3 regions of the Arthrobacter sp. Z5-13 genome follow, and region 3 is predicted to be linked to each of the others. Evidence: predicted binding sites of a transcription regulator. Region 3 holds the regulator's gene; each other region holds the start of a gene.
What was found. Region 3 encodes HrcA, which represses chaperone genes, less so after heat shock. Its sites were predicted from a motif close to TTNGCACTCGNNNNNNNCGAGTGCNAA; they were not measured.
Positions count from the first base shown of each region.

Region 1 (4,565 bases), 1.5 Mb from region 3:
ACGGCCATAAGCTCGCCCTGGTTGTTGGTGCCGTGCGGCCAACCTCCGGCCCGCCAGCAATCCTCGTCTACGAACCAGGCCCATCCGGCCGGACCAGGATTTCCTAAAGCCGAACCGTCGGCTGCTGCAATTATCGTCACCTGAACATCCTGCCAGAACGGGCCGTCACTATCAGCTTTCCCGCACCTCGCCGAACTATGGACAGACAAAAGTACGGCCCCCTCAACAGAGGGGGCCGTACTTTTGATCTTCAGGCTAAAGCAGGGGGTTAGAAACCGCCCATGCCGCCCATCTCGTCGCCGCCACCCATGGCCGGAGCGTTCTTCTCCGGCTTGTCGGCCACAACGGCCTCGGTGGTGAGGAACAGACCAGCGATGGAAGCCGCGTTCTGCAGGGCAGAGCGGGTTACCTTGACGGGGTCGTTGATACCAGCAGCAAGCAGGTCGACGTACTCGCCGGTTGCTGCGTTCAGACCGTGCCCGGCGGGCAGGCCGCGGACCTTGTCCACAACAACACCCGGTTCGAGGCCGGCGTTGAAAGCGATCTGCTTCAGCGGGGCATCAATGGCAACGCGGACGATGTTGGCGCCTGTGGCCTCGTCACCCTCGAGCTGCAGGTTGGCAAATGCCTTGAGGCCGGCCTGAATCAGTGCAACGCCACCACCGGCGACGATGCCTTCTTCAACGGCAGCCTTTGCGTTGCGGACAGCGTCCTCAATGCGGTGCTTGCGTTCCTTGAGCTCAACCTCGGTTGCGGCACCGGCCTTGATGACTGCAACGCCACCGGCCAGCTTGGCCAGGCGCTCCTGCAGCTTCTCGCGGTCGTAGTCCGAATCGGAGTTTTCGATTTCTGCGCGGATCTGTGAAACGCGGCCGGCGATCTGGTCGGCGTCGCCTGCACCTTCAACGATGGTGGTCTCGTCCTTGGTGACAACAACCTTGCGGGCACGGCCCAGGAGTTCCAGGCCGGCGTTCTCAAGCTTGAGGCCGACTTCCTCGGAGATGACCTGTCCGCCGGTGAGGATGGCGATGTCAGCCAGCTGCGCCTTACGGCGGTCGCCGAAGCCCGGGGCCTTGACGGCAACGGACTTGAAGGTGCCGCGGATCTTGTTGACGATGAGCGTCGCCAGGGCTTCGCCCTCAACGTCCTCGGCAATGATCAGCAACGGCTTGTTGGACTGCATGACCTTTTCCAGGACAGCAACCAGTTCCTTGACGTTGGAGATCTTGGAGTTGACCACCAGGATGTAGGGGTCCTCCAGGACGGTCTCCTGGCGCTCTGCGTCCGTGACGAAGTACGCGGAGATGTAGCCCTTGTCGAAACGCATACCCTCGGTGAGCTCAAGCTCCAGGCCGAAGGTGTTGGACTCCTCGACTGTGATGACGCCTTCTTTACCCACCTTGTCGAGGGCCTCGGCAATCAGCGCACCGATTTCGTTGTCACCGGCGGAGATGGAAGCCGTGGCTGCAATCTCTTCCTTGGTTTCGATTTCCTTGGCGTTGTCCAGCAGCTCGCGGGTAACCGCTTCAACTGCCTTCTCGATGCCGCGCTTGAGCGAGAGCGGGTCAGCGCCGGCTGCTACGTTGCGCAGACCTTCCTTGACCAGGGCCTGTGCCAGCACAGTTGCCGTGGTGGTGCCATCGCCAGCGACGTCATCCGTCTTCTTAGCAACTTCCTTGACCAGCTCGGCGCCGATCTTCTCGTAAGGATCGTCCAGCTCGATCTCCTTTGCGATGGACACGCCATCGTTGGTGATCGTGGGGGCGCCCCACTTCTTTTCGAGGACGACGTTGCGTCCACGCGGGCCGAGGGTGACCTTGACGGCGTCGGCGAGGATGTTCAGGCCCCGCTCGAGGCCGCGGCGTGCCTCTTCATCAAATGCAATGATCTTGGCCATAACGGCAGTGGTCCTTTCGGGACAGTCGTTAAGAATGAACCCGGCTGTGGTGCCCGCGACGGACGATTCTTCCCCGTTGGCCTCTGTACACCAGTGGTTGGAATCTCACCCAGTCAGGTATTTCTTTCGCTCCTGTGTCCGGCTTCCGTACCCGGTGACCGGCCTGAACCGGACACCGCATTAGCAGTCGATACATAGGAGTGCTAACTCAATAATTAGCACTCCAGTGGGGAGAGTGCAAGCAGAAGCGGCGAGAACGGCGCAATAGCCGGCCCGGCTTCGCTGCCAGCGATCAGCCTGCTCCCCTGGCTGCCGACTCCACTCCAGACATTTTGGCCTTGTTGTCCGCCCCGTAAGTGAACACCATGTAGTTGGCACTGGTGATATCACCGCTGGCGTCAAAAGCGATGGCGCCCGATTCGCCGTCGTAGTCCACCGTCTTCCCCGACCGGATACCCGCTGCACACTCCTGATAGTTCTTACACAGCACCGCGTCGGGCGCCTTCCCGCCTTCGCCCGCGCTGCCGCCAGAGACGGCAAGCAGGTGCGAGGCAATGGACGTCCCGCCGTCATCCTGAGCGGCAGCCGCGGCGACGGCAGCGAGATTTACGGCATCGTAGGTTTCCGCAGCAAAGGTCATGTCCTTGAGCTGTGCGTTGACTGCCACCAGTTCGCCTTGGAAGTGGGCAGTAGGGAAAGAACCAGGGAGCACTCCCCGGGAGCCATCCAAGGCTTTGGAGCCGAGTCTTGAACCATACTGGTCCACTGCTCCGTCGCTCAAGATCAGCTTCTTCCCGCCCAGACCTGCATTGTTCAGCTCGGCGATTGCTCCGAGGGCACCCTCGCGTGCAACCAGCACGACGGCGTCGGGTGCCGAATCCTTGGCCTTTGCAATTGCCGCCCGCGCATCCCCTGGCGTAAATTCAGCGTCGGTGGCGATGTCCAGACCGGCCTGGCCAGCCGCCGACTTCAGCGCGGCGAAAACGTCGGCACCATAATTGCCGGCTTCATGGACTACAGCCAAGCTGCGGGCGCCGCCATCCATCGCGAGCTTGACCAGCACCGGAGCCTGGGCGACGTCCGCAGCAGCGGTGCGGAAGTAGTAGCCGCCGCTCTTGTATTTACTCAGTGCCGTCGCAGTGTTGGCAGGCGAGATCAGGGTGACTTTCGCACGGGCGAGCACATCGATTGCTCCCCCCGCCCGGCTGGAATCGGTCGGGCCGATCACGACGTCGGCCTTGGCGGCCACCAGTTCCCTGGCTTGTCCGGAAGCATCTTCATTGACTTTTTCCGGCAGCAGCTCAACCGGCTTGCCTTTATGGCCGCCTGCAGCGTTGATCTCCTGGACCGCAAGCCGGGCGGCCGCCCGCTGTGAATCATTGAGGAACGACCGGTCCCCCACATTGTCCAGGATCAAGCCGATCCGCAGGGTTCCGTCACCGCTTGCTTCCCCCTGGGTCAGACGCGCGTTTCCGGCCTGGCCAGCGCAGGCAGTCAGGACAAGAACCAGGCACGCGCTTGCAGTCAGGACCGCCCTGGCAGCGGCTCGTTCGGCCCCCACTAGGCAGGCCGGACGTTCTCTGCCTGCGGGCCCTTCTCGCCTTCGCCCACTTCCAACTCCACACGCTGGCCCTCGTCCAACGCACGGTAGCCGTCGCCCTCTATGGCGGACCAGTGGACAAAGACGTCATCCCCGGATCCGTCCACGGTGATGAAGCCGTAGCCTTTTTCGGAATTGAACCATTTGACGGTTCCCAGAGCCATGTTGTCCACACTTTCATTGCTGCTTCCGGCCCACGTCACTGTGCTGCGGTCGCCTTCTTGCCGTCTCTGTGCCGCCGTACTTCAAGGCGTCGTTAATTACTGTAACCAACCCTGTGGCCTGCTGTCGGGCGGCTGGCCGAATGGTGCCCAATAGTTACTCAGGCCTAACTGAGAGCTACTCGTAGCCTGGTCCGAGAACCACCACGAGGGGCTGTTGGAACTCAGCCGAAGCCACCAAAGTAGGGATGCTCAGCAGTGCCCCCAAAGCGGCCGCGGCCGGCTTCTGGGCTTCTCCGTTGTAGTAAATGACGGAGGTCTTCTGAGGCAGCCCACCCCAGTTGCCAACGGGGTCGGGAGTCCAGCCGTCCGTCTGGATCTGCCCGGCTACCCGTCCTGCCAATCCTGCTGTAGAGGTGCCGTTATAGACGGCGACAGGCTGGCTCTTGTCAACCAGCGGAGTCGTCGGCTGTGGAGTTGGCGACGGCGAAGTGGATTCCGAGGTAGTAGCCAGAGGCGCCGGGCTCTGGGACGCCTCGGGCGTTGTGGACGGGGTGGCACCGGCCTCGACGGAGGTGGTGCCTGAGGCGGAGCTGGATCGTCCGAACATGGCCAAAGGATCGGCGGAGGAGATGCCAAGTTTGGGGAAAAGGATGAAGGCGGCGAGCCCCACACCCAAAGCAGCTACTCCTACTGCCAGCACGGGACCCAACTTACGCTTGGCAGGGCCAGCGGCCACCCGGTGGACACCTTGGCGCGACGATGCCTCCGGAATCCTGTCAAATTCATCCCGTGCGTACTTGGTCATGATTGAACGGTGTCCTTGCTGGTAGTCGCCGATTGCTCAGCGCTGGCTCACTTTAGGCGTCCGAACCCAGGCGGCGTGCAGTACGTGCCCGCTGGCGTG
Region 1 covers NZ_CP096460.1:3,645,347-3,649,911, forward strand. The annotation lists gene M1E02_RS16935 (RNase H family protein) at 1-140, opposite strand, end outside; gene groL (chaperonin GroEL) at 269-1,897, opposite strand; gene M1E02_RS16945 (ABC transporter substrate-binding protein) at 2,190-3,458, opposite strand; gene M1E02_RS16950 (cold-shock protein) at 3,458-3,661, opposite strand; gene M1E02_RS16955 (LytR C-terminal domain-containing protein) at 3,837-4,466, opposite strand; gene M1E02_RS16960 (DUF3263 domain-containing protein) at 4,519-4,565, opposite strand, start outside.
Region 1: a site for HrcA is predicted at 2,078-2,104, ahead of groL (chaperonin GroEL). Genes of this name have one in related genera too.

Region 2 (4,565 bases), 1.6 Mb from region 3:
ATCCGCGGTGGTGACGGCTCAAACTACGGGCCGTTGTTCACGGATATCCATGCCGCGTACCAGAATGCCCTGCGGTGGCGGATCTCCGGCGTGGCCGCCCATGGCGCAGCTGCCGTGCGGATCCTCAATGCCTGGTCCGGGAAGTTGACGACGGTCACCGGCAACGCTGACCGCTTCCTGGCTGCAGGTATCTACGGCTACCAGTTTGCGAACGCGGCCGAGCTGGTGCGGGACCATCCGGACTTCGAGTTTGAGCGGTTCCGCGGCATGCTGCTCAACATTTTCCACCCGATGAATGAGCACTTCCTCACCAATCACAACGGTGCTGTCATCACCAACTACTGGGCGAACTGGGACCTCTGCAACATGGCATCGGTCCTGGCCATCGGCATCTTCGCGGACCGCGACGACCTGGTGGACCGCGCTGTTACTTACTTCCAGAGCGGCGCTGGCAACGGTTCACTGCCGAACGCTGTGCCTTACGTTTACGAAGACGAGGGCTTGGCCCAGTGGCAGGAGAGCGGCCGCGACCAGGCACACAGCATTATGGGCATCGGGCTCATGGGCGCCTTCTGCGAAATGGCCTGGAACCAGGGCATCGACTGCTACGGACACGACAACAACCGCTTCCTCAAGGCTGCCGAGTACGTCGCGAAGTACAACCTGGGCAATGACGTCCCCTTCACCCCGTACACCTGGCAGTCCGGCCCCTCGAGCACCGCCGCCCACGCAGGCTGGCAGACCCACACAGTCCCGGGAGCGGACTCGCGGGGGCAGGCACGGCCTGTCTGGGACCAGGTTCTGGGACACTACTCCGGCCGCAAGGGCCTCAACACCCCCTGGGTCAGCCAGATCGCCGCCACTCTTCGGCCCGACGGCGGAGGCGGCGACTACGGCAGCAACTCGGGAGGATATGACGCCCTGGGATTCGGCACCCTTATGCAGTACCCGGCCCAGATCGGCAGGCGTGTCTCCCGATTGCAAAGCTTCAACGTGCCAGACCGTTACGTTCGGCACTCCGGTGCAACAGTCCGCCTCGATCCCACCACATCGCCGGTGAAGGACTCACAGTTCCGGATAGTCCCCGGGCTGGCCAGCCAGGCGGACGGTCGCATCTCGTTCGAGTCCGTTGACATGCCCGGGTACTTCCTGCGCCACTGGAACTACCAGTTCAGCCTGGTCCAAAATGACGGTTCCGCTACCTTCAAGGCAGACGCCACCTTCCTCCCGGTAGCAGGGCTGGCACATAATTACCTGAAATCGTTCCGCTCGCACAACTATCCGGACCGCTACATCAGGCACAAGAACTACACCCTCAGCCTGACCACGATCGCGAGCGACCTCGACCGTTCCGATGCTACATTCCGGATGGTGGACTGAGGGGGCAGCGGAATCCTGCCTCGTGGCGGCTGGTTAGGAACTCACCTGTGCAGTCTGTGGATCAGGAAGAGGAATGGCTGGGCCAGAAGGCGCAACAGGCCCACGGTCACCACCAGCGCAATGAAAAGCAGTAGTCCCGGGAGGAAGTAAAGGAACACTGCGATGAAAGTCGCGAGGTATCCGGCAAGGTAGCCGACGATCGTCGCTTCGTCCATTGGACTCCCCGATCAACAGCCGTGTTATAGGCAAGTGGGTGTTGCTGCTGACTCCTGCAGCTCTGGGTGAGGTGGTCCCCGGCCTTGTTGGCCGGGGACCACTGTTTTTCGGTTCTTAGGCGGCGCTTTTAGGCGTTGATCTGCTGCTGTTTGCCCTTGGTTTCAATTTCAATCTTGCGGGGCTTCGCCTGTTCCGCGACAGGGATCCGCACCGTGAGGACGCCGCCGTCGTACGTGGCCTTGACGTTCTGGGTGTCCAGGGTCTCACCGAGGACCAGTTGCCGGCTGAACACGCCGCGGGGACGTTCGGAGGCGAACATCTCGGTATCTTCGCTGACAGGGTCCTTCCGTTCGGCCTTAATCGTCAAAACGTTGTGTTCGACGTCCAGATCCACCGAGTCGAGGTCTACACCGGGAAGATCCAGCGCAACCACAAATTCGCTCCCTTCACGCCAGGCGTCCATGGGCATCGCTGCAGGGCGGGCCGTGGTGCCGAGGACCTGCTGGGCCAGCCTGTCGAATTGGCGGAACGGGTCGTTGAGCATCAACATCGCATACCTCCTGTGATCCAATCGATGAACCGGATGTATATCCGCTGATACAGATTTTATAGCACTTGGAGTTAAGGACCGCAAGAGGGTTTGAGGCCTAAATCGCACCCCTTCCGGAGGCCCTGCACCGCTTGTATGATGAGGACCGGAGAGCCGGGAAGCCTGGTCGGCCCGCAAGTGGAAACGCCTGCGGCATGCCTTGGCAACTGCCTTGGGCGTGATCGCTGCGATTAAGGAACCGGCCATGAGCACCGACCCAACTCCCGTCATCCACACCACGCGCCTTGTCAAGAATTTTGGACGCACGTCCGCGCTGGCAGGCCTGGACCTGTCCGTGATGCCAGGCGAGGTCCACGGCTTCCTCGGACCCAACGGCGCAGGAAAATCCACAACGCTCCGGATACTTTTGGGCCTCATCCGGCCAACAGCGGGAACGGCCCGCGTGTTCGGCATCGATCCGTGGGCTGAGCCGGTGCGGGCCCACCGGGATGTTGCCTACGTCCCCGGGGACGTGACGCTCTGGCCCAACCTGACCGGCGGCGAGGTCATTGACCTGCTCGCCGGGCTGCGCGGCGGCGTGGATGAAAACCTGCGTCGGGAACTCATCGACGAGTTCGATTTCGATCCACGGAAGAAGGCACGGACCTACTCGAAGGGCAACCGGCAGAAGACAGCCCTGATCGCGGCCTTTTCCCGCCCCGCCAGACTCTATCTGTTGGACGAACCGAGCTCGGGCCTTGACCCGGTCATGGACACCGTGTTCCGCCGTCACGTCCGCAGGGTCACGTCGGACGGGGCCACCGTGCTGCTGTCCAGCCACATCCTGTCCGAGGTGGAACAGCTCTGTGACAGGGTGACCATCATCCGGTCCGGGGTGGCCGTGGAATCCGGGACCCTGGCCGAACTCCGGCACCTCACCCGTACCCGCTTCCGAGTGACGGCAGCGGCGAAACCCGAGGTACTGTCCGCATGGCAGGGCATTCACAACCTCCGCGTCGACGGGACTGCTATAGAGTTCGACGCCGATGCAGCGGACCTGGGCCACGTCCTTGATGCATTGGCTACCGCAGGCATTACGGGCATCACGGCCGCGCCCCCTTCTCTCGAGGAGCTGTTCATGCGCCACTACGGCGCGCAGGCCGCCGGACATGATGCCGGGCAAGCCAGCCACAAGAGCCAGGTGCTCTGATGCCCGCCGTTCTCCGGCTGGCACTGCTCCAGGCACACAGGGACCGCGGGAGCTTGGCTGCCGGGATCCTGGGCATCGCCGGTCTGGGATACGCGGCCGCCACCGCCGTCACTATACAGTTTGGCGAGGACAATGAGCGGGCCGCCCTGATTTCTGTGGCTGCGGCCAGTCCGGCCTTCCTGTTCCTCCGGGGGCTTCCCGACGGCATCAGCGCCGGGGCGGTCACGTTCTTCCAGGGCTTTTCGTTCACAGCGGTGCTGGCCGGGTTGATGAGTGCATTCCTGGTGGTCCGGCACACGCGCGCCGATGAGGACCAGGGCCTGTTTGAGCTGGTCGGTTCCACACAGGTCACGCGGGTGACTTCCCTGTACGCAACACTGCTCCTCGGCACCTGCGCAAATGTCGTCCTTGCGGTGGCCGTTGCCGCCGGATTCATCGGTGCAGGACTCCCGGTACCCGGATCATTCCTGGCCGGCGCGGCTGTCGGCGCCGTAGGCTTGTTCTTCATGGGTTCCGCCGCGCTGCTGGCACAGGTCATGCCCTCCGCAAGGAGCGCCAACGGGACAGCCGCGGCGCTGGTGGGTGGCGCCTATCTGATCCGCGGTGCCGGCGACGCCCTCGGCATCGCCGACTCATCGCTGCTGCACGTCACCGCCGCCTGGCCTTCGCTGTTCTCACCTATCGGCTGGGTACAGCGCATCCGGCCGTTCACTGAGGCAGACCCGCTGCCTTTGCTGGTTATCGGTGCCGCAACAGTAGTCCTGGTGGTGGTTGCCGTGGCGCTCCGCAGCGGCAGGGACCTGGGCGCCAGCTACATCGCGGCGGACGATTCGGGCGAGGAACGGGCGGGCGCCGGCCTGGCGTCGATGCTGGGCCTGGCGTGGAGGCTGCAGCGTGGAAGCGTAGCCAGCTGGAGCTTCACCACCGCTGCGCTGGGGGCCGTGGCCGGCGGTCTGGGCCCGGTGGTCCGCGACGCATTGGAAGGAAATCCGTCCGTGGCGGAACTGATGAGCCGCATTGTTCCGGGCGACGCCGGTCTGGTCGACCTGTTTACCACCGCCATGTTGGGCATCGCCGGGATCCTGGCAGCTGCCGCGGGCATCGAGGCTGTGCTGCGGCTTCGGGCGGAAGAGGCCGAGGGGCGGGCCGAACTGCTGCTGGCCGTCCCGACGTCGCGGTTCCGCTGGCTCGGCAGTACCCTCGCCGTCGCGGTATTTACGACGACGGCGG
Region 2 covers NZ_CP096460.1:566,334-570,898, reverse strand. The annotation lists gene M1E02_RS02700 (AbfB domain-containing protein) at 1-1,380, shown strand, start outside; gene M1E02_RS02695 (hypothetical protein) at 1,422-1,595, opposite strand; gene M1E02_RS02690 (Hsp20/alpha crystallin family protein) at 1,724-2,146, opposite strand; gene M1E02_RS02685 (ABC transporter ATP-binding protein) at 2,391-3,335, shown strand; gene M1E02_RS02680 (ABC transporter permease) at 3,335-4,565, shown strand, end outside.
Region 2: a site for HrcA is predicted at 2,205-2,231, ahead of M1E02_RS02690 (Hsp20/alpha crystallin family protein). Genes of this name have one in related genera too.

Region 3 (4,565 bases):
ACTGCTCTATTCCAAGGACGCTGGGCCGGATTGCCTGCCAGACGTCAACGTAGGGGTGTCCGACGATGAGCACGTTTCCTGCCGCCCCGGGCGATGACATGACCGACTGTGCAATCCGGGACTCCTTGGAACCGGCTACAAGGTGGTCAACCAGCACGCCGAGACGCCGGTTGGGTCCGGGCTGGAACGCCGCCACCGCGCCCGCCAGGTCGTCGATGCCGTGGAGAGGCTCGACGACGATCCCTTCGATCCTGAGGTCATCACCCCATACCTTCTCCACCAGTTCGGCGTCGTGCTTTCCTTCCACCCAGATGCGGCTCGCTTTCGCGACCTGCGCACGCTGGCCCTCTACTCGGACCGAGCCGGACGCCGTCCGCTGGGGAGCGGCCGAAGCAGCATTTTTGCGAGGGACCGGCGGAAGCAGGCGGATGGGTTGACCGTCCAGAAGGAAGCCGAAGCCCAGGCGGAAAGACCGTGACTTTCCCCGCCGGTCCTCGAGGGCCACAACGTGCATCCCACCGGACTTCTCAACCCTCGTTACGGCTCCTACCCACCCGGACTGGACGTCTTCAAGGACCATTCCACGTTCCACCGGAACGCCAGGAAGTTCGCGTTTGGCGGGGGCCGTGATGTCCTGCGGTCCCCAGTCCTGGTAAGTCATCGCCACTCTGCATTTCAGTTGGAATCCGCTCGTGGCCTCGGAAATCTGCACGCGCCGGTTCACTGCCGGAGTTTCGCCCGGAGCGGTACCAATGCTAACAACGCGGTGAGTCATATTAGACTGGTTAGCACTGAGGCATGTCGAGTGCTAACCGCCGAACTTCGTCATGAGGTCAGCGCGGATGCTGAAGGGTCTGGCGTTAACCGCTGACCCTCGGCGGACAGCACAGACATTTTGGCGGGACAGCAGATCGGAGGTGGACAGTGAGCGAACCACGCAAACTCGAAGTGTTGCGTGCCATCGTGGAGGACTATGTCCATTCACGCGAACCAGTGGGCTCCAAGGCCCTCGTGGAACGGCACCATCTGGGAGTGTCCAGTGCGACAATCCGTAACGACATGGCTGCCCTGGAAGATGAAGGCCTCATCACCGCTCCCCACACAAGCGCAGGCCGCATACCCACGGACAAGGGATATCGGTTGTTTGTCGACCAGATTTCTGCCGTCAAGCCTCTCTCGCAGGCAGAGCGCCGGGCCATCCAGTCCCTGTTGGAGGGGTCCGACGACCTCGACGACGTCCTTGACCGCACGGTGCGTCTGCTGTCGCAGCTGACAAACCAGGTTGCCGTGGTGCAGTACCCGCACCTGAGCCGGGCGCTGGTGCGCCACATAGAATTTGTGCTATTGGCGCCGCGGCAGGTCCTGATAGTGCTCATTGCTGATACCGGAAAAGTGGACCAAAGGGTTATCGATGTAGGGCACGACCTGGGCGATGACGCCCTGGCTGCCCTGCGGACACGTTTCCTCATGGGCCTGTCCGGAACGCCCCTCAGCCAACTGCCCCACGTTCTCCCCAGCGTGGTTGCCTCCTGCGAACCGTCCCGCCGCAACGTGGCCCAGGCCTTGGCCCATGGACTCGAAGCACTCGCCCACAGCAGCCGCGAAGAACGCATGGTCATGGCCGGAACAGCTAACCTGGCCAGGTCCAACGTGGACTTTCCCCTGACTATCGGTCCTGTTCTTGAAGCTCTCGAGGAACAGGTGGTGATGTTGCGGCTGCTCAGCGAGATGGCGCAGGATCCGCGCGGGGTCACCGTGAGTATCGGCCGTGAGAACCCGTACGACGGCCTGGCCGAGGCCTCCGTGGTAGCCACCGGTTATGGGCCGGATTCCAGTTCCAAGATCGGGGTTCTCGGCCCCACCCGGATGGACTACCCCACCAGCATGGCCGCCGTCAGGGCCGTCGCGCGATACCTTTCCAGGATCCTCGGCCCCGGAGGCTGATCGTCCCACCCGATTCTGCGCCCGCACGTAAGGCGCCGCGCTCCTAGACAGCGCGTTCGTATCACAGGCAGTACAACCAGGAAGAGACACAAACTTTGAGCAGCCACTACGACGTCCTTGGAGTCTCACCGGAGGCCACCGGCGAGGAAATCAAGAAGGCATACCGCAAGCTTGCGCGCACCCTGCACCCGGATGTGAACCCTGGTCCTGATGCCTCCGACAAGTTCAAGGCTGTGACCCACGCCTACGAGGTGCTCTCGGATCCGCAAAAACGCCGAGTGTATGACACCACAGGCAACGAGAACGGTACGGATAACGGCTTCGGTGGCGGTTATGCCGGCCAGGGCTTCGCGTTCCAGGACATTTTCGACACCTTCTTCGGCGCCGGCGGCTCCGCCGGGCCTGCCTCGCGCGTGCGCCGGGGGCAGGACGCCCTCATCAGTGTCCGCATCGACCTGCGCGATGCAGTGTTCGGCGTCAACAAAAAGCTTGAGGTGGACACCGCGGTAACCTGCCCGAGTTGCGAGGGTTCCTGCTGCCGGCCCGGCACCCACCCGGTCCGCTGCGACATCTGCGGCGGAAGCGGGCAAGTACAGCGCGCCGTACGCTCAATCCTGGGACAGGTCATGACCGCTGCTCCCTGCGGCTCCTGCGAAGGATTCGGAACGATCATCAAGGACCCCTGCAACGAGTGCAACGGCCAGGGCAGGATCCGCAGCCGTCGTTCCATGACGGTCAAGGTTCCGGCGGGCGTAGCCACCGGAACAAGGATTCAGTTGTCGGGCCAGGGCGAAGCAGGTCCTGCCGGCGGCCCTTCCGGCGATTTGTATGTAGAAATCAGGGTCAACCCTGACTCCACCTACCTGCGCGAAGGCGACGACCTTCACGCCACCCTCAATATCCCCATGACTGCTGCTGCTCTTGGTACGGAAATCACGCTTGAGACTTTCGACGGCGAGCAGGAGATCGACGTCAAGGCAGGCACTCAGTCCGGCGAGATCATCACGCTTCGCGGCCTGGGAGTGACCCATCTGCGGGGATACGGACGCGGCGACCTCAAGGTGCACTTGCAGGTTGAGACTCCCACCCGGCTGGATCCCGCACAGGAGGAGCTGCTCAGGAAACTCGCCAAGCTGCGGGGAGAACAGTTCACTGAAGGCAAACTTGCCGCCAGCGGCGGTGTCTTTGCCAAGCTGCGGGACAGGCTCGGTAACCTGTAGCGGTGAGCAACCCGGTCTTTTTTACCCAGGCAGGAAGCCTCGACGGACAGCAACCCGGGTCCCGGTTTGTCCTCGAGGGTCCCGAGGCCCGGCATGCTGTTACGGTCAAACGGCTCTCGGTGGGGGAGCCAGTGGATATTGCGGATGGATCCGGAAAACGAATGACCGGAATCGTCACCTCTGCTGCTCCGGCTGCGCTGACTGTCGAGTGCAGGACCCTGGAGGCTGAGGACCTGCCTGGTGTCAGGCTGGTCCTTGTCCAGGCCCTGGCAAAAGGTGACCGCGACGAGCTTGCTGCGGAAACCGCCACCGAACTCGGAATCGATGCTGTTATTCCCTGGCAGTCAGAACGCTCAATTGTCCGCTGGAAAGGCGAGCGTGCGGCAAAGGCCCATGCCAAATGGCAATCTGTAGTGACGGCAGCTGCCAAGCAGGCGCGGCGGGCGTGGATCCCCGAAGTACGCGACGCCGTCGATACTGCCGGTCTGCAGCGGACTGTCTCCGCCGCTGATCTCGCCATCATCCTGCACGAGGACGCTGTGCGCCCCTTGCGGCAGGTCCTGGAAAGCTGGCGCAACTCCAACCCTGACCTTGAACCGGGCGCAAGTGCGTCAAACGGGGTCAGGGAAGTCCTGCTGATTGTGGGCCCGGAAGGTGGAATCAGTCCGCGGGAAGTGACCAAGCTATGCGACGCCGGGGCCGTAACAGCTTTGCTGGGTCACCATGTGTTGCGGTCTTCCACCGCAGGCCCCGCCGCTACCGTCCTGGCCAGCGACGTGCTGGGACGCTGGTAGCAGCAGCTAGCGCACGATGAATCCGCGGCTGTCTACGTTGACTTCGGAGTCGCCTTGGACGGACAGGATCCGGGACACCCGAAGTTCGTATTTGCCAGGACCGAGGTTCACGGACAAGTTAAAGATTCCCGATTGGGAGGGGTCTGCGGACGCAGTGACCTCCCCGCTGAGATAAGTCGTTTTGTCGCTGTTTCCCTCCACCCGAAGGATGCGCCAGCGCAGCTTGTTACCGGGGCTCGTGCTTCGACCGTTAATCTTCACAATGCCCTCGGGAAATTCAGTTCCCTCCTGCGGGTCAATGATCCAGACCGGCGCCACCATCCCGGTACCCCTCGACATTGGAGTACCCAACCGGACGCGGTTAAAGCCCAAATAGCCGGTATGACCGTCCACGAGCACCACAACCTGTAGTTGCTGATTGGCGTCAATCAACCCGGCACTGGCTCCTGCCGCCGTCGCGGTGTAGACGAGCTGCTGGATGGCGCGATCGGCCGTGTCCGCGTCCAGGTTGCTGTTGAAGGCATCAGCTGAAACGTCCACTGTAATGACGTTCTTCCCTGAAATGGAGGTGGCGAGCTCCTTCGGATTTTGCCAGGGAGTGAAAAAG
Region 3 covers NZ_CP096460.1:2,145,476-2,150,040, forward strand. The annotation lists gene M1E02_RS10260 (DUF3097 domain-containing protein) at 1-661, opposite strand, end outside; gene hrcA (heat-inducible transcriptional repressor HrcA) at 925-1,944, shown strand; gene dnaJ (molecular chaperone DnaJ) at 2,040-3,164, shown strand; gene M1E02_RS10275 (16S rRNA (uracil(1498)-N(3))-methyltransferase) at 3,167-3,958, shown strand; gene M1E02_RS10280 (GerMN domain-containing protein) at 3,965-4,565, opposite strand, start outside.